Regions from separate parts of the Paenibacillus riograndensis SBR5 genome, predicted to be linked through region 2. Evidence: riboswitches for the same ligand, from Rfam matches in the RefSeq annotation. Region 2 holds a riboswitch; each other region holds the start of a gene.
What was found. A riboswitch is a leader RNA that binds a small molecule or an ion and turns the genes downstream of it on or off. The one in region 2 is predicted to bind thiamine pyrophosphate.
Positions count from the first base shown of each region.

Region 1: another riboswitch for thiamine pyrophosphate. It lies ahead of PRIO_RS15095 (ABC transporter ATP-binding protein); the one in region 2 lies ahead of thiC (phosphomethylpyrimidine synthase ThiC).
Region 3: another riboswitch for thiamine pyrophosphate. It lies ahead of PRIO_RS11590 (thiamine phosphate synthase); the one in region 2 lies ahead of thiC (phosphomethylpyrimidine synthase ThiC).

Region 1 is NZ_LN831776.1:3,629,419-3,639,416, forward strand. It holds gene PRIO_RS15055 (ABC transporter ATP-binding protein) at 1-1,099, opposite strand, end outside; gene PRIO_RS15060 (MarR family winged helix-turn-helix transcriptional regulator) at 1,122-1,559, opposite strand; gene PRIO_RS15065 (GNAT family N-acetyltransferase) at 1,718-2,260, shown strand; gene thiE (thiamine phosphate synthase) at 3,191-3,847, opposite strand; gene thiD (bifunctional hydroxymethylpyrimidine kinase/phosphomethylpyrimidine kinase) at 3,847-4,677, opposite strand; gene thiM (hydroxyethylthiazole kinase) at 4,706-5,503, opposite strand; gene PRIO_RS15085 (ABC transporter substrate-binding protein) at 5,571-6,623, opposite strand; gene PRIO_RS15090 (ABC transporter permease) at 6,620-7,396, opposite strand; gene PRIO_RS15095 (ABC transporter ATP-binding protein) at 7,377-8,171, opposite strand; TPP riboswitch at 8,264-8,367, opposite strand; gene PRIO_RS15100 (TetR/AcrR family transcriptional regulator) at 8,447-9,100, opposite strand; gene PRIO_RS15105 (DHA2 family efflux MFS transporter permease subunit) at 9,296-9,998, shown strand, end outside.
Region 2 is NZ_LN831776.1:167,305-177,302, forward strand. It holds gene PRIO_RS00815 (ribose-phosphate diphosphokinase) at 1-759, shown strand, start outside; gene PRIO_RS00820 (tetratricopeptide repeat protein) at 1,031-2,764, shown strand; gene trxB (thioredoxin-disulfide reductase) at 2,784-3,737, shown strand; TPP riboswitch at 3,812-3,917, shown strand; gene thiC (phosphomethylpyrimidine synthase ThiC) at 4,134-5,828, shown strand; gene PRIO_RS00835 (DUF1858 domain-containing protein) at 6,061-6,285, shown strand; gene PRIO_RS00840 (DUF438 domain-containing protein) at 6,303-7,562, shown strand; gene PRIO_RS00845 (ROK family glucokinase) at 7,756-8,706, shown strand; gene rapZ (RNase adapter RapZ) at 8,753-9,652, shown strand; gene PRIO_RS00855 (gluconeogenesis factor YvcK family protein) at 9,709-9,998, shown strand, end outside.
Region 3 is NZ_LN831776.1:2,862,602-2,872,599, forward strand. It holds gene ytvI (sporulation integral membrane protein YtvI) at 1-73, opposite strand, end outside; gene citZ (citrate synthase) at 463-1,575, shown strand; gene icd (NADP-dependent isocitrate dehydrogenase) at 1,717-3,012, shown strand; gene mdh (malate dehydrogenase) at 3,103-4,044, shown strand; gene PRIO_RS11580 (hypothetical protein) at 4,166-4,591, shown strand; gene PRIO_RS11585 (SDR family oxidoreductase) at 5,999-6,868, shown strand; TPP riboswitch at 7,045-7,146, shown strand; gene PRIO_RS11590 (thiamine phosphate synthase) at 7,271-7,873, shown strand; gene thiS (sulfur carrier protein ThiS) at 7,940-8,143, shown strand; gene PRIO_RS11600 (thiazole synthase) at 8,249-9,013, shown strand; gene thiH (2-iminoacetate synthase ThiH) at 9,044-9,998, shown strand, end outside.

The sequences.
Region 1 (9,998 bases), 3.5 Mb from region 2:
CATGAAACGTGATATCTCTGCCCGCAGCGCTGATGAACCGGGCTTCCGGCTTATCGACAATCAGCGGCTTCATATCGAAATAATCAAAAATCCGTTCAAACAGCGCTGCTGAGCGCTTGATCTCTACATACAGGTTGGTCATCTGCATCACAGGACCGTACAGTCTGCCCAGCAGGGCGACAAAGGCAACGATGGCCCCAATAGACAGCTCCCCATGGATGAACAGATACCCGCCATACAAGTAAATCAGAAGCGGACCGATACTGGTAAACGTGGACAGAACCATCATGAACCAGCGGCCGGCCATCGATTGCCGGATTTGCAGGCTGGTGGCCTCCGAGTTGACTGTCTGGAATTTGGTGTACTCCGCAGATTCTTTTGTGAACAGCTTCATCAACAGATACCCGCTGATGCTGAGCGTTTCCTGGATGATCTGATTTTGTTCGGAGATCTTCTCCTGGGTCTGCTTGGCCAGCTTCCAGCTGAGATTGCCCATCTTGCGTGTAGGGACTACGAACAAAGGAATCACAAAGATCCCCAGCAGAGCCAGCTTCCAGTTCATAATGAACAACGTTACTGCCGTGGAGACCAGAATGAACAGATTACTGGCAAAATTGACCACGGTGCTGCTGAATACACCCTGGACTCCCGAAATATCGCTGGTCATCCGCGTGATCACTTCACCCTGCTGGACCCCGGAGTAGAATTGCAGCTGCATCTTTTGCAGGTGGCGGTACATCTGATTTTTCATATCGTAGACAATGTGCAGCGAGATAAAAGAATTCAAATAATTCTGCAGCACGCCCAGCAATCCGGATACGACCGTTGTTCCCAGTGAAGCAAGCACAAGCAGAACAAGCAACCGGAAATTTTTATCCGGCAGAGCCTGGTCGATAATCTGCTGAATGAACAAGGGCGGCAGCAGGCCGAGGACAGCAGATACAATCAGCACCGCCATCACGAGCAGCGTCTGCTTCCAGTAAGGAAAGAAATATCCGGCTATGCGCAGCAAAAGCGCTTTGCTCAGATTCGTTTTTTTGTCGTCGTCGTCGAATTTCAAGCGGCCATGGCCGCCGTTCGTTCCAAAACCTCGGGACATCCTATCACCGGCTTCTATAGATTTAGAGGTTCAGATGCAGCAGCAGCAGCTTGTTCATGTGAATCAGCTGTTCCAGCTCCTGCGCCGAGAATTGCTCCAGAGCTTCTCCCAGCACCTTATGGGACCAGGCTTCTTCGTTATAACGCAGGCATAACGTTTCGCCTTCTTCCGTGAGATACAGCCTTGTCTCCCTGCGGTCCAGCTCGGAAACGGAACGGGTGACCAGACCCTTAAGCGCGAGGGTATCGATTTGCAGACTGACCCGGCTTTTATTGAACACCAGGCGTTCTGTAACCTCTTTCTGGGTCTGCCCGGGGTGCTGCCTCAGGAAATTCAGAATGCCGATTTGATGAACAGTCAGCCCAAGGTTAGCCGCACTTTGATGGGCGAGCCGCTTGAGCTGACGGGCTACTGCAAAAAACGACTGATACACTTCTATGGTTTGTTCCCGGTCAGCCATGCTGCACCTTCCTTTGATAAAAAAGTTACCTCTGTAAACTGTTTATAATGTAAACTAATCAGACGGCAATGTCAAGGCTGTACAATATTGACTAAGCTGCGTGCAGGTTTATGATTGGTAAGTATATAAGGCAGATGACTATAGAAAGGGAGTACATAATGAAAATAGAATCACGGCAATACGAACGCGGCGGGAAAAAGGTAATAATCCGGGAAGCCGTTCCTGGGGATGCCCGGCTCCTGTCGGAGCTCCGGCTGCAAATTGACGGGGAGACTGAGAATCTGGACAGGGAACCGGGGGAGGCGCTGATGACGGCTGCGGACTTTGAGCAACTGATCCGCCAGGATGCTGCCCGTGACAGAAATCTCTTTTTGGTGGCTGCTGTGGACGGCAGGCTTGCCGCATTTTGCAGATGCGAAGGGAGCCGCCTGAAACGCATGGCGCATCAGGCGGAATTTGGCATAGGTGTGCTTCAGGAATACTGGGGGCTTGGCATAGGCAGCCATATGCTGTCGGCATCTATTGCCTGGGCTGAGGCCTGCGGCCTCCGCAAACTGACTTTGAAAGTCCTGGAAACCAACAGAAACGCGATCGCATTGTACCAGAAGCTGGGGTTTACGGAGGAAGGCCTTCTGAAGAACGACAAGCTGCTGTCTGACGGAAAGTACTACAACACCGTTGCGATGGGCAGATGGCGCTGAGAGGATGGGGATGTCAGAAAAAAGCACAGCGCCGAATCGTATCCGGCAGCTGTGCTTTTTTGTTGCATAGGAAGGCATGATTAACTCGGCTTATGGATTATTATCTCTTAGCAGGCGCTATATAAGTTGAACTCCGGTGACTGGTTATGCTTCCGATGCGAGCTTTCTGTAGGAAAGCTATCAGGCGAATTTTTAAGTTCATCTTATTTAGTTGGAAAAAGGGAGCTTATTTTTTCCGTAATTCAAAAATCCTGAGCATTAAATGGAAAAAGTGAACTTAATTGGGCTATATTCCTTGACTAACGGCGAAATGAGCTGAATTAGTGTCCCTTTTTCCACTTCATCTGTCGAGGACAGGATGCTCTAGCAAATTAGTTAACCTTTTTCCACTTGGAGTTGCCGTAGGAATCAGCGGGAGTCGTTCTCCAGGTAACGCTAGACTGAAATCAGGACGGCTGCAATGTCCCGCTGGGGACGGCGCAGCCGTTTTGTTCCTGCATAGGAAATTATACAATACCAAAAAATATGGACAACCTGGAAGGTTAGCATAAATAAGAAGCTTGGGTTCCCCTGAGGTGTTAACCCTAGAAAATCTTGCACGGAATACAACAAAGTGTATCTTAAGCAGGTCGAATGGATGAATATCTTGTACGTTATACAACAATCTGTGTCCAAAGCACACTAAGTGGATAAAAAATCTTGTGAATTGTGCAGCAATGTGGGCCTTATTTCACCATATGGGCGAAAATCCTGCATGTTTTACAACAAATTCGGACTTCGTAACCCTCATGACCTTATTATCTGCCAGGGCGATTTTGTTCTTATGGAAATCCAACACAAGGTGCAGCAGAAGATGATCCGCGGGTTCCAGTGCTAAGCGGATATTCTGTTTCTCTGCGGGTAGCCTGTCCAGCAGGCTGTGCTTCGCTGCTACTGCTGAATCACCCGCAGAAAATTCCGGGCGGCACCACGAATGTCGGCAGCTCCGGCGATTGCGGAGATCACAGAGATTCCGTCAGCACCCGCCTGGATCACCGGCTGTGCATTAGCCGCAGTGATTCCGCCGATGCCCACGAGCGGAATGGTAAGTCCGCTGCGGCGCAGCTCCTCAATCACTCCTGTTCCTTGAACCGCTTCAGCATCGTCCTTGGAGGAAGTAGGGTACACCGGTCCGACTCCCAGATAGTCGGCTCCGTCGGCAATCGCCTGCTGCGCTTCCTTCAGGTTATGGGCGGAGACACCGATGATTTTGTGCGCTCCCAGCCGTTCACGGATGGAACGTGCCGGGGCATCCTTCTGCCCCACATGCACGCCGTCAGCGTCCAGGGCCACGGCCAGATCGATGTCATCGTTTACGATAAAAGGTATCTTGTGCTCCCGGCACTTCTGCTGGAGCACCTGTGCAAGCTCAATATACGCCTGCCCGGTGAAAGCTGCGCTGCCCTTTTCGCGGTACTGGAATAAAGTGATCCCGCCATCCATTGCTTCAACGAGTGTCTCCAGTGGAGGTTTCAAGCAGTTCACACTGCCCATGATGAAGTACAGCTTCAGCAGTCTGCGTACATGTTCGCTGTCCATCCGCTGCATTAGCGCTGCCCCCTTAGCCTGGTCTGGTAAGCAAAATGATTTGTCGGGCCGTTTCCGGCACCTATATTGATTCCGTCTTCAATAGCCGCCTGGATAAACGCTTTGGCAGTATGAACCGCCTCCGGGACCCGTTGGCCTTGTGCCAGTCCGGCCGTGAGGGCTGCGGAAAAGGTGCAGCCGGTTCCATGCGTGTGCCTGGTAGCAATCCGGGGACTCTGCAAATAAATGAACTTCTCACCATCATATAAAAGGTCAGTTACCAGGGCACCTTCCTCATCGTGGCCGCCCTTGAGTATCACATGTCGCGGTCCCATGGCGTGGACAAGCCTGGCTGCGGCTTCACGGTCAGCCATGTCGGAAATCTTCATCCCGGTCAGAATTTCCGCTTCAGGGATATTGGGAGTGATGGCTAAGGACAACGGCAGCAGATCGGCAATCAAAGCCTGAACGGCTTCCTGCTGAAGCAGGGGAGAACCTCCTTTGGCAACCATGACCGGATCGATTACCAGCTTAGTCCAGCCATACTGCCGGAATTTTTGGGCAACGGTGTGGATGAGCCCGCTGCTGAACAGCATGCCGGTTTTAACGGCATCGGGTGTAAGATCCGCCCCGATGGAATCAAGCTGTGCGGCAACGGCTTCCCCCTCCAGCGGATACACACTCTGGACCCCCAGGGTGTTCTGAGCGGTCACTGCGGTGAGCGCAGACATGCCGTATACACCCAGCTCCTGAAAGGTTTTGAGATCCGCCTGGATACCGGCGCCGCCTCCGCTGTCCGAGCCGGCGACAGTCAAAGCTTTGAAAACATTAGTTATAGGATGGTTAGTCATAGCAAAATCTCCTTTGGCGAAGCTGTGATCATTGTTCCAAGCGCTGTACACGTGAGCGTTCAGCGTATACTTCCGGAGTCACGAGGGCTAATTGATTCAGGAATTCGGTCTGGAAGCTGCCAACTCCCTGTTGGCGCGTCCGGTTTGCTGCAATTTCAGCGGCAACTCCATAGAAGGATAGCGCTTCGGCAGCAGCCTCCAGCCAGGCTCCGCCGCTGGCCGCGAGGAACGCGCCGACAACCGCACTCAGCAGGCAGCCGGTGCCGGTAACCCGGGTCAGAACAGGATGTCCGTTGCTGACCACATAGGTGATGCGGCCATTTGTTATGACATCTTCCTTGCCGGTGATAATGACAACACACTTCAGCTTCAGCGCGGCTTGTACAGCCAGAGCAACCACATCACCGTCACCGGCTCCGGCATCCACGCCTTTGATGCTCCAGCGCTCGCCGACGACATGGGCCACTTCAGCGACATTGCCGCGCAGCGCGGTAATCTGCATCTGGCTGACCAGCTTATGGGTAACTTCGGTGCGGTAAGCAGTGGCTCCTGCACCCACGGGGTCAAGCACGACCGGTACGTTATGGCGGTTCGCAGCCTTGCCTGCCAGCAGCATCGATTCAATGGCGTAATCATTTAATGTGCCGATATTCAGCACAACAGCACCCGACATGGCGGCGATATCTGCTACTTCTTCATGCGCGTCAGCCATAAAAGGCGAAGCCCCCAGCGCCAGCAGCCCGTTAGCGCTGAAATTCGCGACTACAATATTAGTAATGTTATGCACCAGCGGATTGTTTTCCCGCACTTTGGTTAAGAAAGACATGATGATTCCTCCTCAAAAGTAAATGGCTAATCTTAAGGCAATCCATTGTATAAAAATGCAGCACATCTCACAAATTCATAAAAGCGTCCTGCGTCGTGACCCGGCCATGCAGCAGTCCGTTCTCATTCAGCCAGGACTTAACCTTCTCCCATGAGGCTGGGTCCTGATAGCCAAACGGCTCATCCCCGGCATCCATCAAGGGAAGCAGAAGCTTCAGGCTTTTGGTTTCGATATCTTTGTCAAGGGGGGCGGTAGCATCCTCATGGGCCATCAGAAGGTCCAGCGCCTCCTGCGGGTGCTCTGCCACAAATTGCTGCCCTTTACGTGCCGCCGCCATGAACTTCCCGATGTAGCCTTCAGCATTCTGCAAGCCCAGATCGCTTGCCACCAGAACCAGCTCGTAGTAGTCGGGAACGCCGTAATCCGTAGGGTTCAGCGAAATGACCGGATGCCCTTCCTTCTCCAGAATCAGCTGCTCATGATTAATGAATCCGCCGATAATTCCGTCTACCCGCCCGGCCGAAATGGCCGGAATCAGATCAAAACCCACATCGGTCAGCCTCACTGCCGACGGATCGCCGCCATCGCTTTTGACCATTGTTTTCAGCATGGCTTCGTACAGGGGAATCGAAGAGTATCCGGCATTTTTGCCTGCCAGCTCTTTCGGGCTTTTGATCCCGCTGTCCGCCGGTACCATCAGATGGTTCAGCGGATGCCGGACGATGGCGGCGACGGACTTCACCGGAATCTGCTCCCCCCGGGCCATCAGCACCTGCGGCTGGTAGCTTAAGGCTAGATCGACTTTGCCGGCGGCTACCAGCTTCAGGGCATCATTGCTGTCCGCGGGCATCTGGATATCCACAGCCAGACCTTCATCTTCGAAATAGCCCTTCTGCTGCGCAGCGTACAGGAAGGAGTGGACGGCATTCGGATACCAGTCGAGCATAATTGTCAGCTTGTGGGGCTGGTCAACGTTCCCTGCTGAAGCCGAGCTGGCGGGAGCAGCATGGTTGTCCCCTCCACAGCCGCTTACCGCAAGGGCAAGAGATAGAAGCAGCGACAGGGAGAGCAAGGGGCGCTTTCTTTTACTAACGGGATGTTCTGAAGGAAAGATGTTCATCGATGAATGCCTCTTTTCTGCAAAATAATGTTTTCGAGCAGCTTAATACTTAGGAACAGAACGATACCGAGTGCCGATAAAAGAAACACAGCGGCGAACATCTCTGCACTTTGCAGATTGCCCGCCATCCGGCGGCTGAAATACCCGAGTCCCCGGCTGCCGCCCAGCCATTCCCCGATTGTAGCGCCAATCACACAGTAGACAATAGAGAGCTTGAGTCCCGAAAACAGCGAGGGCAATGCAGGGGGGATCTGGGTTTTCCGCAGAATCTGCCAGCGGTTCGCACCTAGTGTAAGCAGCAGCTCTTTGTACACCGCACCTCTTTTGTGCAAACCGTCATAAGTGCCGATGACAACCGGAAAAAAAGCGGTCAGAAAGACCACAGCCACCTTGCTCCACAACGTATAGCCAAACCACATAATAAAAATAGGGGAGAGCGCGATCAGCGGAATCGTCTGGCTGATAACCAGCAAGGGGTACAGCGCTTTCTCCAGTGGAGAGAACATATGCATTCCGGTACCCAGCAGCACACCGCAGCACACGGACAGCGCAAAACCCAGCAGCACCTCCTGCAGTGTAGCGGGCAAATGTTCTCCAAAGAGCAGCAGCCTCTGATCCAGCATAGCCTTCCATATGGCCGTAGGGGCCGGAAGAATGAAGGCAGGGACAAGCTTCAACCGGGCGGCGCATTCCCAGGCGGCAAGAGTCAGCAGCACCAGCAGGGCGAAGGGGCCATATTCGCGTAAAAATGTTCTAAGATATGTACGTCTCATACAGCCTCCGTTCCAAATCCGCCCGTAAAGCAACAAAATGAGGGTCATAGTTCAAGCGGTAATGTCTGGGGCGCGGAAGATCTACCGGGAATTCCTGAACACCGCCGCCAGCGCCGCCGGACATCAGATAGATCCGGTCGCTGAGCAGGAGCGCCTCCTCCAGATCGTGGGTGATGAACAGCACGGTCTGCTCCAGACTGCCCCACAGCTCCAGCAGCCAGCGGTGAAGCCCGCGTTTGGTGATGGCATCCAGTGCTCCAAAGGGCTCATCCAAAAGCATGAGCTTATGGCCGGCAGCCAGTGTCCGCAGCATAGCGGTCCGCTGGCGCATTCCGCCGGACAGCTCGTGCGGATAACGCTGCTCTGTACCTGCCAGGCCAAAACGCTCCAGCATATTGCGGATACTCCTTACAGCTTCCGTTTTGCTGCCTGTTCTGTTCAGCTCCCAGGGCAGCAGGCAGTTGTCGAGCACGGTTCTCCAGGGCAGCAAAAGATCCTGCTGGGGCATATAGGCAACCCGGCCCAAACGAGAGGAAGGATCGGCGGATATCGTTCCGGGAATATTGAGCTCACCGCCGGTCTGCTGAAGCAATCCGGCAATGATTTTAAACAGCGTGCTTTTACCGCAGCCGCTGGCACCGACCAGAGAAATGAATTCCCCTTGGCGCACATCCATTGACAGGCCGCTGAATACCGGAGTTTCTGGAGATGTGCCGAAAGAATAGGACAGATCCGTCATTGAGATCATATTCGTATGAGCTAAGCCTCCTTTCATTTGCGCGGCAACACAATAAAGACCCATCTGTCTCCGAGTGGAGACAAATGGGTCTGAAAGGTTCAGGCAGTAGACGTATAGCGGCACCGCTGATCGTTTCTGTTCCACTTCCCTCCGCTGGTATGATCCAGATCAGGTTCCAAGGGTCCGAAGCTTCACGCTTCATCTCAGTCGGCAGACTCCCCTAGTGAAATAGCAGGTCAATATTGAATTCGCAATTGCTAATTAATATAGCATATTCAGCCGTGTTGTCAAAGGATCAACGCTCAGGAAGGTCAGGCTCGCTGGATTCCAGTGACGAACAGCGCGAGGACCCCCCGGGAGATTTCCTCTTTGGTAGAGTTGTGCAGCTTCTGTTGGTAGAGGTAGAGATCAGGACTTAGTACGGCAATCAGGGCGGTAGCGGCAAATTGCGGATCAACTGCAATCAGCAAACCATCATCCGCTGCCCGCCGGAGGCGCTGGGTCATCACTTCGTTCAGACGCCGGAAAATCGGATGCTCAAACTGAGTGAGCTGTTTTTTGCCGGTGAACTCGGACTTGATCATCTGCAGCAGCTCGGCATGCTGGTCAATGAAATCAACGACCTGCTCAATACTGCTCTGCAGGTCCTCCAGTGAGTTGGAAGCTCCCGTGGTGGCTTGCAGCTCCTGTTCAAGACGGGAAAGAAAACGCTCGGAGCTGGTTGAGAGCAGGGCGGAGCAGATTTCGCCTTTATCCGTGAATCTGCGGTACAGTGAACCCTGGCCGATCCCCGCCCTCTTGGCGATACCGTACATGCTGACCGGTTCCAGGCCGTTTTCTTCAAACAGCGCCTCTGCAGCCTCAAGAATCCGCTGGATATAAGGGTCCTGATAGTCCCTGGAAGCTCCCGGATGTTCTTTTGCTGGTTTTGTAGTTGGACTTCTGTCTGGTTCATTTGAATTCATGACAGGCTCCTTTCAGATATGCAGCATCTATATTACAGAAAATATGAAAATGTAATTGACAGTGCGGACAATTGTCCGTAAACTGAAAATGCAATGACGGACAATTGTCCGTTGGCATCATTTATTATATAGAAAAAGCTGCGCAAAGGTCAATGTACACATACCGGCGCGGTTCAATTTAGGAGGAGATAGAAGATGGAGCAAGAATTGAAGTCGGATGCGGATTTTCGTCTGTTAAGCATTCTGGTTCCGCTGCTGGCGATTATTGCCGGTGTGTTCATGGTGGTGCTGGACAGCACGGCGATGAATGTAGCATTGTCCACACTGGTCAAGGATTTTCATACAGAGCTAAATACACTGCAATGGGTTGTGACCGGATATATGCTGGCTCAGGCCTCAGTGATCCCGTTGTCCGGCTGGCTGTCTGACCGCTTTGGAGCCAAAACTGTTTTTCTGACCGCAGTTATTGTATTCACCATCGGCTCCATCCTCTGTGCCACCCCTAGCCGTGCGGAATGGCTGATCGCATTCCGTGTGCTGCAGGGACTGGGGGGAGGCTGTGTGCTTCCCGTTGGGATGGCTTACGTATATAAGCTGGCTCCCAAGAGCAAGGTTGGCGTAGTTATGGGGATCATGGGTATTCCTGTGCTGTTTGCTCCTGCCATCGGCCCTGTACTGTCCGGTTGGCTCGTGGAGTATCATTCCTGGCGCTGGATTTTCCTCATTAATATTCCCATCGGTATCATCTGTCTGCTGATCGGTTCCCGGAAGCTGCCCCAATCGGTGCGCAGCCAAGTGCCTGGAATGGATAAGCTTGGGATGATTCTAGGGCCTCTGGCCTTTGCCTCCCTGTCATACGGGGTTAGCCAAGGTGCGGACAGCTGGACCTCGGACAAAA
Region 2 (9,998 bases):
ATAAATGAGCTGTTCGTAGAGCTGCTGGTCATGATCGATGCCGCCAAACGCGCATCGGCGAGAACGGTTAATATTATCGTGCCTTATTACGGCTATGCCCGGCAGGAGCGGAAATCTGCGCCGCGCGAGCCGATTTCAGCCAAGATGGTGGCCGATGTGCTTACGACCGCAGGAGCCACCCGTGTGATTACGATTGATCTGCATGCGGCGGCGATTCAAGGCTTTTTCAACATTCCGGTGGATCACTTGACGGCACTTGATCTGATTAGCGGATATCTGAAGGTGAAGGGCTTATCCGACCTGGTGGTTGTGTCACCGGATGCGGGCCGTGCCTCCATGGCCGAGAAGCTGGCCAGCCGTCTGGATTCGCCGTTTGCCATTATGATCAAGAAACGCCCGGCTCACAACGAATCGGTAATTACGCATGTGATTGGCGATGTAGAAGGACGGACGCCCATCATTATCGAGGACCTGATTGATACGGGAACGACGATTGTGAATGTGGTGGAAGGCCTGAAGGAGCGGGGGGCCAGGAACAGCATCGTTTGTGCCACCCATGGTCTTTTTTCCGGAGACGCCTTGAGCCGTATGGTTCACCCTAATATAGATGAAATTGTCGTTACCGATTCTATTGCGCTGCCGGATGATCATTCCAGCCGCTTCACTGTGCTCTCCGTAGCGCCTATGCTGGCTGAAGCCACACGCATTATTATCGAAGGCGGTTCCATTGACAAGCTGTTCATAGACGCGGGAATTTAGGTTCCTGCGTCTTCTTTATGGAGAGACAAGAAGCGGGCGGGGTAAATCAATCATGCCGGATGGGTTGGGATGGTTTTTCAAGCTTTTACCTCCTGGAGACTTCCTTCCGAGCTTGAGAATCCCCCAGTCAACTGTGGTATACTGTTTGGAGACAGTCGGGACCATAAATGGCAACGACGGTACTTAAATGGGAGCCAAGGCAGAGATTTACCGCCGCTCTCCTATTTTTCGTGAGGATAAGGAAGCTTACAAAGGGAGGTGCCTTGCTTCCATGATTGAGAGAACTTCAGAGAATGACGTGGAGAATGGCAACGTGATTCCCGTTACTCTGGATGCCAATTTTTTCTTTGAAAGAGCCGTACGGTCATTGGACCGCTTTCAATATGATAAGGCATTGAAGAATTTTCGCAAAGCTGTTGAATATGAACCGGAAAACCCGGTGAATCATTGCAATATGGCGGGTATATTATCCGAGATGGGCAAATATGAGGCTTCCAACGACATTTTGACCCATGTTTTGGAGGAAGTTGACCCCTCTATGACGGAATGCCACTTCTATATGGCTAATAACTATGCAAATATGGAAAGCTTTGAAGAGGCCGAGCGCAGTCTGGTCACCTATCTTCAGGAGGATGCGAACGGAGAGTTCATAGCCGAGTCTGAAGAACTGATGGAGCTGCTGCAATATGAGCTGAACCGTCCGGCTCCGCTGGTCCGGATCCGCAGCCGGGAAGGTGTAGTGGAGCACGACAGAGCACGCAGCCTGCTCGAGGAAGGAAAGTTTCCGCAAGCAGTCACGCTGCTTGAAGAAATTGTGCAGAACATCCCCGATTTCCTCGCGGCGCATAACAATCTGGCTCTTGCCTATTTCTACATGGGCCGCTTTGCCAAAGCCAAGGAATGCCTTGACGAAGTGCTTGCGCAAGACCCGGGCAATCTCCATGCACTATGCAACATGGCTATTTTCCTGCAGTATGCGGGCGACCGGGAGCAGCTGGCGGGGCTGGTGGGCATGCTGGAAGCCACAGTGCCTTTTCACCAGGAGCATGTATTCAAAATGGCTACAACGATGGGGATTCTGGGCAAGCACAGAACGGCCTACGGACACTTCCGCCGCCTGTTGAAGGATGAAGAGGTCGGTGGTGATGCCAGCTTGTACCATTACTGCGCGGCGGCGGCAAGCAACAGCGGATTTGTGAGCGAGGCGGTACGCTGCTGGCAGATGGCCGCGAAGCTGGACCCTGAGTCGGCAGTACCGAAGTTTTTCCTGTCCCAGCTACAGCTGGCACAGGCCGAGGGCCGGCCGCTGCCTCCGGTAAGCTATAATTATCAGCTGCCTTTTCAGGAGCAGCTCAAGCAGTGGAAGAACAACATGGACAGCTTCTCGGAAGAGGTGCGGAATAATCCGCTGCTGCGCGCTTCGTTCTTCTGGGCGCTGCGTTACGGCGATGCAAGTACGAAGCTTCAGGTGACAGAGGCGCTCCGCTGGATCGGGGACGATGAACTGTCCGAGGTGCTTAAGGGAGCCGGGGGGCAGGAGCCGCTTCAGGAGAGTGCGCTTCTCGGCCTGCAGCGGCTGATCGGGGGCAGGCCTGAGGAGAGCGCGATCCAGAATGCCGTTCAGGAACCGGCTGTGCCAGGGTATAAGGGACTGCCGGAATGGAAAGAGGACTGGCAGCGGGTTATTGACCAGACAGCTGCCGTGATGGACCGGCGTTATGATGCCGTTCTGAAGAAGGATGCCGAGCTCCTCTGGAAGCAGTTCATCAGCCGTCTCTACCCGGATGTCCCCTTGTTTAGGCATACTGCCGGCTGGTGTGCGGCTCTGGAATATTTAACCGCCAAGCTGCACGGCTATCCGCTTACCTATCGTGAGGCTGCCCAGTGCTACAGCGTTTCGGTTTCCATGGTAAGCCGGTACGCGCGGCGTATTCATCAAGTATGCGGGTTCCCGCAGGACGGGGCGGCAGGCGACGTTTTGCCGCCTTTTACGGAAAATATCTGACCCTAAGGAGGATATACTCATGTACAAAACCATTGTAATCGGAACAGGCCCGGCAGGACTGACTGCCGCGATTTACCTGGCACGTGCCAATCTCAGCCCCCTTGTTATTGAAGGCCTGCAGCCGGGAGGACAATTGACTACAACGACAGAGGTAGAGAACTTCCCTGGTTTTCCTGACGGCATCCTGGGTCCGGATCTGATGGATAACATGCGCAAGCAGGCAGAGCGCTTTGGGGCTCAATTTAAGAATGGCTGGGTGGAGGCTGTGGACTTCTCACAGCGCCCGTTCAAGATAACCGTGGATGGCTTGGGTGTGCTGGAAGCAGAGACCGTAATTATTTCGACCGGGGCTTCGGCGAGGTACCTGGGCATCCCCGGAGAGCAGGACAATGTCGGACGCGGGGTCAGCACCTGCGCTACTTGCGACGGGTTCTTCTTCCGCGGCAAAAAGATTGTAGTGGTTGGCGGCGGCGACTCCGCCATGGAGGAAGCAAGCTTCCTGACGCGGTTCGCTTCCAGCGTGACCCTGGTCCACCGCCGTTCGGAGCTGCGCGCTTCGAAGATCATGCAAGACCGCGTGCGGGAGAACAGCAAGGTGGCCTGGGCACTGAACCGCACGCCGCTTGAAGTCGCCATCGGGGATACCGGGGTGAAGGGACTGAAGGTCCGCAACAATGAGACGGGGGCTGAAGAGCTTGTGGAAGCGGATGGCGTATTTGTCGCTATCGGCCATACACCGAACACGGCCTTCCTGGGCGGGCAGATCACTACCGATGCTAACGGCTATATCGTGGTGAATCCGGGTACAACAGAAACCAACATTCCGGGCGTGTTTGCTTGCGGCGATGTGCAGGACACCCGTTACCGCCAGGCGATCTCGGCTGCCGGGACCGGCTGCATGGCCGCCATGGATGCCGAGAAATATCTGGAAGGCTCGATGGTGCATGACTGGAGCGAAACGCTGGATAAGTAACGGAGGCGCTCAGTCAGCAAAAAATTTCATTGACACAAAATACCAATCCATGTAAATTGTATTTAATTAGATAAGATACCCACTAGGGGAGCCTGAATAGGCTGAGACGGGATAACTGATTCCCGGACCCTTGAACCTGATCTGGATCATACCAGCGTAGGAAAGTGGAGTCGGACCTTTTTTAGCGCAGCCTTCTTTGGCTGTTCCTGAATAAAGCCGCTCCAGGTGGAGCGGCTTTTTGAATTATAAGAATTTATAGGCTCTGCGCTATAAATTATCCTTTTAATTCTCGCTGAAACGGTAACTTCCTTATGCAAGGACGGTGCAGCCGTTTCGGCTTGCTGCGTGATTATCTTATCTGCACATTGCTCATAGGGCATAGAGGAGGAGATAAGAATGTCAGATTCAGTAAAGAAGGAAGAGGTTAACCTTTCAGGATTCCCCGCGAGCCGCAAGGTGTATGTAGAGGGCTCACGCCCGGATATTCAAGTGCCGATGCGTGAAATCTGTCTCAGCCGGACTGAGGGCGTGGCGGGAGATTCGGACAATGCGCCGCTGCGTGTCTATGATACCAGCGGGATTTATACGGACGACGGACAAGAGACCGATATCCGCAAGGGGCTTCCGCCGCACCGGTTATGCTGGATTGCGGAACGCGGAGATTCAGAAGAATACGCCGGGAGAGCCGTGCAGCCCGGGGATAACGGAAGAACTGTGGACGGGTTGCCGGAAGAAGGCTATTCCGGCTTGAAGCGGCGTCCGTTAAGAGCGCGTGAGGGCCGCAATGTCACCCAGCTGCACTATGCGCGGCAGGGGATCATTACACCGGAGATGGAGTATATCGCCATCCGTGAGAACACCCGGCCTGAATTCGTAAGGGACGAGGTCGCGGCAGGCCGGGCGATTATCCCGTCCAATCTCAACCATCCCGAGAGTGAGCCGATGATCATCGGGCGTAATTTCCTGGTCAAGATCAATGCGAACATTGGAAATTCTGCCGTATCTTCATCTATCGATGAAGAAGTGGAGAAGATGAGGTGGGCAACACGCTGGGGGGCCGACACGATTATGGACCTCTCCACCGGTGCAAAAATCCATGCCACCCGCGAATGGATTATCCGCAACTCGCCGGTTCCAATCGGTACAGTGCCCATCTACCAGGCGCTGGAGAAGGTAAAAGGAATCGCTGAGGATTTGACCTGGGAGCTGTACCGCGACACGCTCATTGAACAGGCGGAGCAAGGTGTGGATTACTTCACCATTCATGCCGGGGTGCTGAAGCGCTATATTCCCCTTACGGCCGGCAGAATGACGGGAATTGTCTCACGGGGGGGTTCCATTATGGCGGCCTGGTGCCTTGCCCATGATCAGGAGAACTTTTTATATACGCATTTTGAGGAGATTTGCGAGATTATGAAAACTTATGATGTCGCCTTTTCCCTGGGAGACGGACTCCGCCCGGGCTCCATCGCCGATGCCAATGATGAGGCCCAGTTTGCTGAACTGGAGACGCTGGGGGAGCTGACGGCGCTGGCCTGGAAGCATGACGTTCAGGTGATGGTGGAAGGTCCAGGCCATGTGCCGATGCACAGGATCAAGGAGAATATGGATAAGCAGCTGGAGCTTTGCCGGGAAGCGCCTTTTTACACACTCGGTCCGCTGACCACGGATATTGCCCCCGGCTATGACCATATTACATCGGCAATCGGTGCGGCAATGATCGGCTGGTTCGGGACAGCGATGCTCTGCTACGTTACCCCGAAGGAGCATCTGGGCCTGCCGAACAAGAACGATGTGCGCGAAGGTGTCATTACTTACAAAATCGCTGCACATGCCGCTGACTTGGCCAAGGGGCATCCGGGCGCGCAGGATCGGGACAACGCACTCTCCAAGGCGCGGTTCGAGTTCCGGTGGCGAGACCAGTTCCACTTGTCGCTGGACCCGGAACGCGCGCTGGAGTACCATGATGAGACGCTTCCGGCGGAAGGCGCCAAAACAGCGCATTTCTGCTCGATGTGCGGCCCCAAATTTTGCAGCATGCGGATCTCGCACGATATCCGCAATTCGTCCAGGCTGAGCAGAATGCTATAACCTGCAGCAACCTTTCCAAGAGGCTGTTTCCGACGCTATAACATGCGGAGGGGACAGCTTTTTTCTATATACATGTCATTCCGTATCCACGTGGCAATTCAATCATTTGGTCAGTGTTATTAAGTTTATGAATTTGTGATTGCAATCACAATCCGCCTCTGTGCCCTATGCTAAGCTGGTGTTGAGAAAGGTTATCAATTAGCCCGAGGTTAAGCTGCAGGAGGAGAGCGCAATGAGCAAAGGCCTTAACATGGATGAGTCCATATTTGAGCTGGTCAGCCGTTATCCGGAGGTCGTAGATATTATGGTGGAGCTGGGGTTCCGCGATATCACCAAGCCAGGCATGCTGCAGACGGCAGGCCGGTTCATGACCCTGTCCAAAGGAATCACAATGAAGAAAATGAATCGCGAAATCGTCCGGCAAGCTTTTGAACGCCATGGCTTCGAGATTATGTGAATAAAGGAGAGAGTACAATGAGCGAACTGATTAACAACCGGGAAGTGGATGTTCCCGAGCAGACACGCCGCCAAGCCATGCTTAGGGAAATTATCAAGGAGCTGCATGCCGGAAAAAGTGTGGAGGAAGTCAAGGCGCGTTTTGCAGAAGCGGTAGGCGATGTTACGGTAGCGGAAATTTCGGCTATGGAGCATTCACTGATGACGGAAGAGGGGATTCCTGTAGAGGAGGTGCAGCGCCTGTGCTCTGTGCACACGGCCATTTTCAAAGGGTCGATCCAGGAGATTCACCGGTCCAATAAACCGGAGGAACAGCCGGGGCATCCCGTACACACCTTCAAGCTGGAGAACCGCGAGATTGAACGTCTTGTGAACTTCCGCCTCCAGCTTCATACCGATAAATTCCTAAGAAGCGGCACGGAAGAGATGAGGTTCAAGCTGCTGGAGGATCTGAGCCTGCTGCTCGATCTCGACAAGCACTACAGCCGCAAAGAGAATCTGCTGTTTCCCTATCTTGAGAAATACGGCATCTATGGTCCCACCAAGGTGATGTGGGGAGTGGATGACGGTATCCGCAGCATGATTAAGCAGGCCAAAGCCGCGCTCAGTTCTTACAACGGGGAAGCCGAGGAGCTTGGTGCTCTGCTGGCGAACATTATTCAGGAAGTAAATGAAATGATTTTTAAGGAAGAAAACATCCTGCTGCCGATGGCGCTCGACAAACTGACTGAGGATGAATGGGTCAAAATCGCCCGCGAAAGCGATGAAATTGGCTTCTGCCTGGCTGCGCCCGAGCAGGAATGGATTCCTGAGCGTGCCCCGGAACCGGAAGGCGCTGCAGCGCCAGCGCAGGAGGGAGGAGTGGCTCCTCAGGGCTTTATCCGCTTCGAAACGGGTCTGTTGTCGCTGCATCAGCTGGAAACAGTGCTGAACCATTTGCCGGTCGACCTGACGTTTATTGACGAAAATGACGTAGTCCGCTACTTCTCGCATGGTAAAGAGCGTATTTTTGCCCGCACCAAGGCGGTCATTGGACGCACGGTGCAGAACTGCCATCCGCCGCAAAGCGTGCACGTGGTAGAAAAGCTATTGGCCGATTTCAAGGCAGGCCGCAAGGATGCTGAGGATTTCTGGATTGCCATCAAAGATAAATTTATCTACATCCGTTATTTCGCTGTCCGTGATGAAGCGGGAAAATACATGGGCACGCTTGAATTCACCCAGAATATCGCGCCGATCCGCGCACTGGAGGGGCAAAAACGGATTTTGTCGGAATAGCGCATAGTTCAAACGTCTGGAGAAACGGAAGCCGCCTCTTTTGGAGGACGGCCAAGCCGTTTCTTTTTGCATAAAAAATACCAGCCGCCTTATATGGCCGGGTGTGCCGCCTTTCCTTGACCGCAGGGGTACCTTCTATTATAGTGGGTACGTAGGATTAACTATTTTAGCATAGAAAAAGGTGGCTTGTTACATGTCTGAAAGTATCTACGTTGGCGTTGACTTAGGTGGAACCACGATTAAGGTTGGAATCTGCAATGCCGAAGGGAACCTGCTGCATACCTATGAGGGGCCTACGGGGACTGCGGATGGCGTCGATGCCGTCATCGATAATATCGAAAAGTATGTGCGTCAGATTGTGGAGGACTCCCCGTACTCTTGGGATCAGCTTGCCGGTGTAGGAGCGGGCCTGGCCGGGTTTACGAATATTCGTGAAGGAATTATCATCCTTGCGCCTAACATAGGTTTTAGAGATGTGCCGATCCGATCCATTCTGGAAGGTCGTTTGAACAAGCCAGTCAAAATAGACAATGACGCCAATGTGGCTGCGCTGGGCGAGGCCTGGAGCGGCGCGGGACGCGGTGTGGAGAACTGCGTGTGCTACACGCTGGGCACCGGTGTCGGCGGCGGAATTATTATTAACGGCAAGGTGTATCAAGGGTTTGCAGGACTTGCCGGCGAGCTAGGGCATATTTCTGTAGTGCCTGACCTGGAAGCTATTCAATGCGGCTGCGGCAATATGGGCTGCCTGGAAACGGTTTCCTCTGCTACGGGTATTATCCGCATGGCTAATGATGCTGTAAGCCGCGGCGACCGCACCTCGCTGTCCATGGTAGAGAAGATTGCAGCCAAAGAGGTATTTGATGCGGCTAAGGCCGGAGACGAAGTGGCTCTGCGGATTGTGAACCGTGCTGCGTTCTATCTGGGCAAATCCATGGCTGCTGTTGCAGCGGTGCTGAATCCCGAAGTGTTTATCGTCGGCGGCGGTGTCTCCAAAGCCGGAGACATTCTCTTTGACGAGGTCCGCCGCGTGTTCGCCAAGCTGGCTCCGGCCCCGCTGCAGACCGGTGTGACAATCGTGCCTGCCGAGCTGGGAAATGATGCGGGTATTATCGGTGCCGCAGGTCTTTTGCTGCGTTCTTAAGCAGCTGGAATTATTCATATACTATGGATAGGGAGGGGGCGCTTCGATGACCGAATTGGAACAATCACCGCCCGGTGGAGCCACCCTGATTATTATTACGGGCATGTCAGGTGCAGGCAAGACAATTGCTGTGCAGAGCCTGGAGGATCTCGGATTCTTCTGTGTGGATAATTTGCCGCCGGTGCTGATTCCCAAGTTCGCCGAGCTGATAGAGCAGTCGAAAGGGAAAATTGCCAAGGTGGCGCTTGTTATCGATTTGCGCGGCAGAGAGTTTTTCACAGCTTTGTCGGAATCGCTATCCTATATCAAGGATGAGTCTACGATCGGCTTCGAAATTCTGTTCCTGGATGCAACGGATTCCGTACTGGTACAGCGCTACAAGGAGAGCCGGCGGCATCATCCGCTGGCACCCAAAGGCATGCCGCTTGACGGCATCCGTCTGGAACGCCAAATGCTGGAGGAGCTGAAGAATTCAGCTACCCTGTGTTTGGATACCAGCAGCATGAAGCCGGTTCAGCTGAAGGAAAGGATCGTCTCACGTTTTTCCCATTTGGGCAAAAGCACCCTTTCTGTCAACATTACCTCGTTTGGCTTCAAATACGGGATTCCGATCGACGCAGACCTCGTGTTTGATGTTCGCTTTTTGCCTAATCCGCATTATGTGGATCAGCTGCGGCCTAAGACGGGCCAGGACAGCGAGGTATACGATTATGTAATGAAATGGCCGGAAACACAGGTATTTCTGACCAAACTGCTGGATATGCTTCACTTCCTGATTCCGCAATACCGGAAAGAAGGCAAGTCCCAGATTATTATCGGCATTGGCTGCACAGGCGGCAAACACCGCTCTGTGGCGATATCAGAATATCTGGGCAAGATGCTGGGGGTTAGCGAGACGGAAGCGGTAGCGGTCAGCCACCGGGATTCCGAGCGTGATCGGCATTAAGAGAGAAGGGATCAATAGTGGCTGAAGAACAAGGACAGCGTCCGCGTATCGTCGTCATGGGTGGGGGTACGGGGTTGTCTGTTATGCTTCGCGGTTTGAAGGAAAAGCCGCTTGATATTACAGCGATAGTGACTGTGGCGGATGACGGGGGAAGTTCCGGCATACTGCGCAGTGAACTGCAAATGCCGCCCCCCGGCGATATCCGCAATGTACTGACAGCAATGGCTGATGTAGAACCGCTCATGGCCCAGATCATGAGATACCGCTTCAGCAGTGGTGAAGGGTTAGCCGGGCACAGCCTGGGGAATCTGATTCTGGCGGCGCTTACGGATATTTCCGGCGATTT
Region 3 (9,998 bases), 2.7 Mb from region 2:
CCAGCAGCAGCAATGCGGCGGCCAGTACGACCCAGAGGCCGCGCAGCACTCTTTTTAATACCAGCGTATCCATGCTTCATCCCTCCTGATCCGGCTCTCCGGGCATAATAACGGCTCGTCTAATATATATTCAGAGATTGGTTTTTGAGACTACCCGGAAACATTTATCCCGCTCATAGGGGGCCAGCCCTAAACTGAAAGCGCAAACATGAAACAGGGAAAACGGAAGTTTTTTTCTATCTGTCCGATAAAATCATTTGATCTTGTTCAAAGCTTCCACGTTGTTCACATAACCGTCAAAATCCGTTATGATAAATAAAGGCTATACGCGAAAAGTTCGTTGCAATCTCTGCAGGAGGCCAGAACGTTTAGTTATTAAAGATTGGGATATATCAAAATGTAAATGTTTTCATTAGCGTAAAAACAGCTTTTATACCCTTGTTGGCAAAGGAGAGAGATACTATGACAGCTACCAAAGGATTGGAAGGCATTGTTGCCACTACCTCCTCGATCAGTTCGATTGTAGACGGCGTACTCACTTACCGCGGTTATGATATTGATGATCTTGCGGAGCACGCCACCTTCGAAGAGACCGCTTATTTGCTGTGGTTCGGCAATCTGCCGACAACTCCCGAGCTGCAGGCGCTGCAGCGTGATCTCAGCGCTTTTGCTCCGATCCCTGAACAGGTGATTGCACAAATGAAGCTGTATCCCAAAGAGGCCAACACTATGGCTGCACTGCGCTCGGCTGTATCGAGCCTTGCCCTGTACGATGAAGCTGCGGACGATATGAGCCGTGAGGCCAATGAGATCAAGGCCGTGAAGCTGCAGGCGCAGATTCCGACAGTGGTGGCTGCGCTGGCCCGCATCCGCAAGGGACTGGAGCCTGTGGCTCCCAAAGAAGGCTTGTCGCTTGCTGAGAATTTTCTCTATATGCTCTGGGGCAAACAGCCGGATATCGTATCCGTCAAAGCACTCGATGCTGCGCTGGTGCTGCATGCCGACCATGAGCTGAACGCCTCTACGTTTGCCGGACGGGTAACAGTAGCGACCCTGTCGGACATTTATTCGGGTGTCACTTCGGCTATCGGTGCCCTGAAGGGGCCGCTGCACGGCGGTGCGAACGAGGCGGTGATGAAGATGCTGGAGGAAATCGGCACTCTGGATGCAGTGGAGCCGTATATCCAAGGCAAGCTGGAGCGCCGTGAGAAGATTATGGGCTTTGGCCACCGTGTCTACAAAAATGGCGATCCGCGCGCCAAGCACCTGATGAAAATGTCCCACGAGCTGGGATTAATGAAGAATGACACTGCGCTCTACGATATGTCGGTCAAAGTCGAGGAGCTGATTACTTCAAAGAAAGGCCTCAAGCCTAACGTGGACTTTTATTCGGCCTCGGTCTATACGCAGCTTGGCATTGAGCGGGAGCTGTTCACGCCGATTTTTGCCATCAGCCGTACCTCCGGATGGACTGCACATATTCTGGAGCAGTATGAGGACAACCGCATCATCCGCCCGCGTGCGGAATACACAGGCATGTCCGAACAAAAGTACGTTCCGGTGGACGAGAGATAAGGCGGCCCCTTGCGGGCCGCTGCACCCCTTTAGTAGAATGAAATATAAACCAAACTAAAGTCTATGCTTCCAAGGCAGCGTTGTGCGAAGACGAAACAAGGGAGCATAGGCTCACAAAACTTTTAGGAGGACTACCCACTAATGTTGAAACTGGAAAAATACGATCTGCCGACAGAAGGCGAACAAATTACAATCGAAGACGGCAAGCTGCTCGTTCCGGATCATCCGATCATCCCGTTCATCGAGGGTGACGGTACAGGCCGCGACATTTGGAAAGCCTCCAAACGGGTACTGGATGCTGCAGTAGCCAAAGCCTACGGCGGCAAGAAGCAGATTGCCTGGTACGAAGTATTTGCCGGTGAGAAAGCCTTCAATACATATGGTGAATGGCTGCCGAACGATACGCTGGAAGCAATCCGTGAGTATATTGTAGCTATCAAGGGGCCGCTGACTACGCCAATCGGCGGCGGTATCCGTTCCCTGAACGTGGCGCTGCGCCAGGAGCTGGATCTGTATGTCTGCCTGCGTCCGGTACGCTATTTCGATGGTGTGCCTTCTCCGGTGAAGCATCCCGAGCTGGTGGACATGGTGATTTTCCGTGAAAATACAGAGGACATCTATGCCGGCATCGAGTACAAGGAAGGCTCCGCAGAAGTGAAAAAGGTTATCGAATTCCTGCAGAACGAGCTGGGCGTGAACAAAATCCGTTTCCCGGAAACTTCCGGGATCGGCATCAAGCCGGTATCCTCGGAAGGCTCGAAGCGCCTGGTGCGCTCTGCGGTGGAATATGCAATCAAGCATGGCCGCAAGAGTGTGACGCTGGTGCACAAGGGCAACATCATGAAGTTCACTGAAGGCGCATTTAAGAACTGGGGTTATGAAGTGGCGGAGCAGGAATTCGGCGACAAGGTCTTCACCTGGAACCAGTATGATGCCATCAAGGAGAAGAGCGGCGAGGCGGCTGCAAATGCTGCCCAGAAGGAAGCGGAAGCATCCGGCAAAATCATCATCAAGGATGCGATTGCGGATATCGCCCTCCAGCAGGTGTTGACCCGTCCAACCGATTTTGATGTGATCGCCACGCTCAACCTGAACGGGGACTATCTGTCCGACGCGCTTGCTGCACAAATCGGCGGGATCGGCATTGCGCCTGGAGCGAATATTAACTATGTTACAGGACACGCTATTTTTGAGGCTACACACGGCACTGCACCGAAATATGCCGACAAAGACGTAGTCAATCCGGGTTCGGTGATCCTGTCCGGCGTAATGCTGCTTGAGCATCTGGGCTGGCAGGAAGCGGCAGACCTGATCTACAAAGGCATGAGCACGGCCATCAACAATAAGACTGTTACTTATGATTTCGCCCGCCAGATGGAAGGCGCAACAGAGCTGAAATGCTCGGCCTTTGCTGACGAAATCATCAGTCATCTATAAGACCAACCATCCTCAGCTTATGCTGCGAAGTCAGTTTGCCGAAGCTGTGTCAAGGCTGGATATGCTCACTAAACTCTTAGGAGGATAAACGTGGCTATCAAACGTAATAAAATTACAGTCGTAGGCGCCGGTTTTACCGGCTCCACCACGGCGTTAATGCTTGCCCAAAAGGAGCTTGGCGATGTGGTGCTTCTGGATATTCCCCAGCTGGAGAACCCGACCAAAGGCAAGGTGCTGGATATGCTGGAGGCCGGTCCGGTACTGAAGTTTGATGCCCGGATTACGGGTACCTCCAGCTACGAAGATGCGGCGGATTCGGATATTGTCATCATCACCGCGGGGATTGCGCGCAAGCCGGGAATGAGCCGCGATGATCTGGTCAACACGAATGCGGGCATTGTAAAATCGGTGTGCGAGAATGTGAAGCGTGTGGCGCCTGAATCCATTGTCATCATCCTGAGCAATCCGGTAGATGCCATGACTTACGTGGCCTTCAAAACGCTGGGCTTTCCCAAAAACCGGGTCATCGGCCAATCCGGAGTGCTGGACACCGCGCGTTACTGTACTTTTATCGCCGAGGAGCTTAACGTTTCGGTGGAGGATGTGCGCGGCTTTGTTCTGGGCGGCCATGGGGACGACATGGTTCCGCTGGTGCGGTATTCCAGTGTCGGCGGCATTCCCATCGAAACACTGATTCCGGCAGAGCGGATTGCGGAGATTGTGCAGCGTACGCGGGTAGGCGGCGGTGAGATTGTCAGCCTCCTTGGCAACGGCAGTGCTTACTATGCCCCTGCAGCATCTCTCGTGCAGATGACCGAAGCGGTTCTGAAGGATAAGAAGCGGATACTTCCTGTCATCGCCCTCCTCGAAGGAGAATACGGGTACGACGGTCTGTTCATGGGCATCCCGGCTCTGCTGGGTGCTGAAGGGATTGAAAAGATCTTCGAGCTGGAGCTGACAGCGGAAGAAAAGGCGGCTCTCGATAAGTCTGCAGATTCAGTACGTTCAGTAACTTCAGTGGTTACTATCTAGGTCCATACGGACGCAAGCCCTCATTTCCATTCAAGAAATGAGGGCTTTCTTTTCATAAGCTATGTGGTTGGGTATAATAAGAATGTAACTTATATCACAGCGAAAAATGAGGAGGCTAATCATGGATCGGATTTTCTTTTTCTTACATATGATCGGGACCTTGGCGCTCGGCTTCTATCTGGTGCTGCCGTTTATTCTGAGCGGTACGGCCAAGCTCTCTGCTTCAGCCAAAGAGGGAACGTTAAGCGCTATCGGCGGATTTAACCGGTTCGCCCAGTATGGTCTGGTCATCCAACTGCTGACAGGGGGCTATATGATATCACAAGGGGATTATACCGTAGCCTGGATGGTTGTGGTTGTAGTTCTCCTGCTGGCGATGTTCGCACTGGGCGGCATCATGGGCAAGCCGCTGCGTCTGGCAGCTGCCGGAATGCGTGAGAACCGCGATGTATCCGGCCATACCGCGAAGCTGCGCACCCTGAGCCTGCTGCTGATGGTTGTGCTGATCGTGATGATGTTTTTTATGGTGTACAGACATATCATCTAAGTTGAAATCTCGTAAAATGGCTCTGGCGGCTGCGGCTGCGGGGGCCTTTTTTTGTTGTATAGGAAATTATACAGTGTAAAAAAATGTGGATATATCTTGGCGGCCTCACAGAATATAAGCGATTGCAGAAGGGTGGGGCTCCATCCGCTGACTGAAGCGGACAGAGGAGCCCTTATTTTGCCCAAAATCTTGCTTTTTCAGCGGATACGGACAGAGGAGCCGTTATATCGTTCGATGGAGCCTGGAATAAAGGGGAAAGGGACAAATAAGGGTACCTCAGTCCGTAGTCCTGCGGAATAAACGAATCTTCTTTCAATAACGGCTTTCCTGTCCGTAACGGCAGAGGATAGATCCCGAAGGAATTGGGCGATTCGTCTTCAGCATGCCCCCGTTGATTTGGGAGCGGTGGGGAATCCCTGTGGCCGGGAAGCCCCGTGTTGTTATTCACCCGCCAGGGTGATTTTGTTCAAATATAAGAATTTATATGTTTCACGCTATAAATTATCCTTCTATTTCTCGCTGAAACGGGTACCGTCCTAATAAGGACGGCGTAGCCGTTTCTACTTGTTGTTTAGGAAATTATGATTTTTTAAGTCGTGGATAAGGTGTGTATAAAACTGGGGATAAGTAGGGGGGCAGCAAACTCACCCATAAACGGGTGGAAATCAGCCGAATTCGATTACCTTTTTCCAACTAACATTGGCCAAGAAGTAGATGAACAGTGCTAGTTGGAAAAAGGGAACTTATTTCTCTTGGAAATCCACAATTGTGAGATTGAAGTGGAAAAAGGGAGCTTAATTGGGCCGAATTTCCTTAGAAAGGGCGAAATGTGCTAAATTAGTTACCCTTTTTCCACTTAACCTGCGGGAGAACAGGGTAATCGGGCAAATTAGTTGCCCTTTTTCCACTTGGAATTGACGGAGGACACATAAAGGGTTTCCCTAAGGTGTTAACCCTTGAAAATCCTGCACGGAATACAACAAAGTGTGATTTAAACAGGCCGAATGGGCTAACATCTTGTACGTTATACAACAATCTGTGTCCTAAGTACGCTAAACGGACAAAAATCTTGTGAATTGTACAACAATATGAGCGCGGCTTCACCAAATGGACGAAAATCCTGCATGATATACAACAAATGCGGGTTTCGTAACCTTCAGGACCCTTATTTACCCGCCAAGGTGATTTTGTATATATGTACACGCTCTAATCCTTCTATTTCTCGCTCAAACGGGTACCATCCTTGTAAGGACGGCGAAGCCGTTTTGTTCTGGAAATTGTTTGGATCACCTGGAAGTGTGGTAAGTAACATAACGTAAAGCGATTGTATAATTGATGACGCAGAAGCCATCCTAATACGATGTGGTTACTTCCCAAAAAAGTTGCACAGCGAAAGGAGAATGGATCATGCCAGACAACAAGCAATCCACAAAAACTTTGCCACCTCAGGTGCAGGACCGGCAGCCCGGAATTGAGAGCGAGATGAAGCCGCGCCCGGAATTTGAAACCTCAAGCTATAAAGCGGCAGGCAAGCTGCTGGGCAAGGCGGCGCTCATTACGGGAGGCGACAGCGGCATTGGGCGCGCGGTTGCCGTTCATTTTGCCAAAGAAGGTGCGGATGTGGTCATTTCCTATCTGAATGAGCATGCCGATGCCGAAGAAACGAAACGCCAGGTCGAGCAGGAGGGCCGGAAGTGTATTCTGGTAGCCGGTGACATCGGGGTAGAAGCGTTCTGCCAGGATCTGATCAACAAAACAGTGGAAGGCCTGGGCAAACTCGACATTCTGATCAACAACGCCGCCGAGCAGCATCCGCAGGACAAGATTGAGGATATCACCTCGGAGCAGCTGGAGCGGACGTTCCGCACCAATATTTTTTCCATGTTCTATTTGACCAAAGCCGCCATGCCGCATTTGAAGAAAGGGTCTACGATCATCAACACGACATCGATCACAGCCTACCGGGGCAGCCCGCAGCTGCTGGACTATTCGTCGACCAAAGGCGCAATTCTCAGCTTCACCCGCTCGCTGTCGATGAATCTGGCGGAAAAAGGCATCCGTGTCAATGCCGTAGCTCCGGGCCCGATCTGGACACCGCTGATTCCATCTACGTTTGATGCCAAAAAGGTCAGCGAGTTCGGCGGCACACAGCCGATGAAACGTCCGGGACAGCCGGAAGAGCTGGCTCCAGCCTATGTCTACCTGGCTTCGGAGGATTCATCCTATGTCAGCGGGCAGGTAATGCATGTCAATGGCGGGGAAATTGTCAACGGCTAAGAGCCGATGTGTAAACCAGGCTTGCTTAAAAATACAGCAGCAAAAAGAGCGTGCCCTCGCGGCCCGCTCTTTTTGCTGCACATGCCAAGTGCCAGGGAAGCAGTTTTTCGGCAAAAGGGATAGCTTTTCCGAGGAATTATATGTTAATATGAACCACGTCAGCAACTGAATATTGGAATTGTCCCTAGGGGTGCCGCAAGGCTGAGACGAACGTTCCGTTCGGACCCTTTGAACCTGATCTGGTTAAAACCAGCGTAGGAAAGCGGAGAATGAATGAACTGCAGCGGGGTTGTATCCATATACGCCCGTATTCCTGTACAAATTTATGACTGCCTCCTATCGGGGGCGGTTTTTTTGTGTGTCCGGCCTGCTCCAAGAATATAGCGAAAAGAAGGTGAAGCTGTGGCGGAGATTCATTTGATCTCGGACGGGAAGCTGGAGCCGGGAAGGTTCATTAATCTAGCAGCGGCTGTATATCCGCTCGTGGACTACATCCACCTCCGGGAAAAGCACCGGCCCGCCCTGGAGCTGCTGGACATGGCGAAGCAGCTGCTGCTTGCGGGGGTTCCCGCTTCCAGCCTGGTCATCAATGACCGGCTGGATGTTGCGCTGGCCGCCGGTGCAGGCGCTGTTCAACTGGCCTGGAACAGCCTGCCGCCGGCCTCGGCCCGCGCCGCCGCTCCCGGCCTGCGGCTGGGAAGGTCGGTGCATTCCGCGGCGGAAGCTGCGGAAGCGGGCCGGCATGGGGCCGACTACGGCCTGTTCGGCCATGTTTTTCCTACCGCCTGCAAACCCGGTCAGCAGGAGCGCGGTTTGGGGCTGCTGGCGGAAGCGGTGCGCCGCAGCCGTATGCCGCTGATTGCCATCGGCGGCATAGAGCCGGGCAATGCCGCTCAGGTGATCCGGCAGGGCGCAGCCGGGATTGCGGTCATGTCCGGCATTTGCAGTACGGAAGACCCTGTGGCCGCCGCGCGTGCTTACCGGTTGGCGGTCCGGGAGGCTTGAAGCGGGAGTCAGTCTCATCCGGTTCGGGCCGCTCTGGATGTCATAACGCAAAGGAGGTGAGAAGGCATGAATCTGATCATCAATGGCAAAGCCCTGGAGATAGCGGAAGACTGCCGGACGGTAGCGGATCTGCTCAGCCGGCCCGAATGGAGCGGACGGCTTGTGATCGTGGAGCGCAATGGGGAAATTGTGAACAGGGAGCATTACGCCGGGACATCGTTCAGCGAAGGGGACCGGCTGGAGCTGGTGCATTTTGTAGGCGGGGGCTGAAGCGGGTTTTCGGGTGCGGGCTAATGGGAATGTTTCAGTCCCGTGGAGCTCTTCATTCAGCAAACCCGGCAGTTATTATCCTATTCCATACCAGGAGGCGAGTTTATGTTAGATCCATTAGTGATTGGCGGCATCACATTATCAAGCCGGCTGTTCATCGGCACCGGCAAATACAGCCGGAATACGCTGATTCCCGAGGTGGTTGCGTCTTCAGGCTCACAGGTGATCACGGTTGCCCTTCGCCGCGTAGATCCCGAGAGCCGCGACAATATTGTCAGCCATATTCCTCCCCATATGACCCTGCTGCCTAACACGTCAGGGGCGCGCACCGCCGGGGAAGCGGTGCGGATCGCCCGGCTGGCCAGAGCCGCAGGCCTTGGCAACTGGGTCAAGATCGAGGTCATTAACGATCAGAAATATCTTTTGCCGGATAATCTGGAGACCATCCGGGCTACGGAGATACTGGCCGCCGAAGGTTTTGTGGTGCTGCCGTATATGAGCCCGGACCTCTCCGCTGCAATTCGGATGAAAGAGGCTGGAGCAGCCGCAATTATGCCGCTCGGCTCACCTATCGGCTCGAACCGCGGCCTGCGGACCAAAGAGCTGCTCCGCATTCTCATCTCGGAGGTGGATCTTCCGGTTATTGTTGACGCCGGTATCGGCCGTCCGTCCGAAGCGGCGGAAGCGATGGAGCTGGGGGCCGCCGCTGTGCTGCTCAATACGGCTATCGCTACCGCCCGTGATCCGCTGCTGATGGCTGAAGCCTTCCGTGAAGCAGTGTCTTCGGGCCGCAAGGCCTATTTGGCTGGACTCGGTCCGGTGGAAGAGAATGCGGTCGCCTCTTCGCCTTTGACCGGATTTCTGAAGTGATTCTAAGCCTAACTGAAAGGAGGGAGAACCATGAGTTTTTATGAATCATTGACCCGTCTGGAGCAGCTTCCTTACGAGAGCCTGTGGCAGCAGTTCCAGGTAGAGGATGTGAAGCGGGCACTATGCAAGGACCGCCTGGATGAAAGCGACCTGCTGGCCCTGCTGTCCCCGGCTGCGGAGCCATGTCTGGAGGAGATAGCCCGGCGTGCGCAGCGGCTGACCCGTACGCATTTCGGGCATGTGATGCAGCTGTTCACACCGATGTATCTGGCTGATTTTTGTGTGAATCACTGCACCTATTGCAGCTTCAGCTCCATATATGATTTTCCGCGAAAAAGATTGACGCCTGAGGAGGTCAGACAAGAGGCGATCGCGATCGCCTCCACAGGCCTGCGCCATCTTCTGGTGCTGACCGGAGAATCGCGCAGTGCGAGCCCGGCTTCTTATGTGAAGGAATGCGTAGAAATTCTGCACGAGTACTTCCCTTCGGTAAGTATTGAGGTGAATCCGCTGTCCACTGCGGAATACCGGGAGCTTAGGGAAGCGGGAGTGGACGGTTTGACCCTGTATCAGGAGGTTTATCATCAGGAAACGTACCGGAAGCTGCATGTAAAAGGCCCCAAAAGGGTCTTCCGCAACCGTCTGGATGCCCCTGAACGGGGCTGTCAGGCCGGCTTCCGCGCTGTTAACATCGGTGCGCTCCTTGGGATGTATGACTGGCGGCAGGAGGCGTTCATGACCGCGATGCATGCGAGGTATCTGCAGGACAAGTATCCGGAATGTGAAATCGGCTTGTCCGCCCCGCGTTTCCGGCCGTATTTGGGGGAGTTCAACCCGGATAGCGATGTTACGGACCGGGCGCTGGTGCAGATTATTTTGGCCTACCGCCTGTTTCTGCCCCGTTCCGGCATTACTTTGTCTACCCGGGAGCCTGCCCCGCTGCGTAATCATCTGATCCACCTGGGCATCACCAAAATGTCTGCAG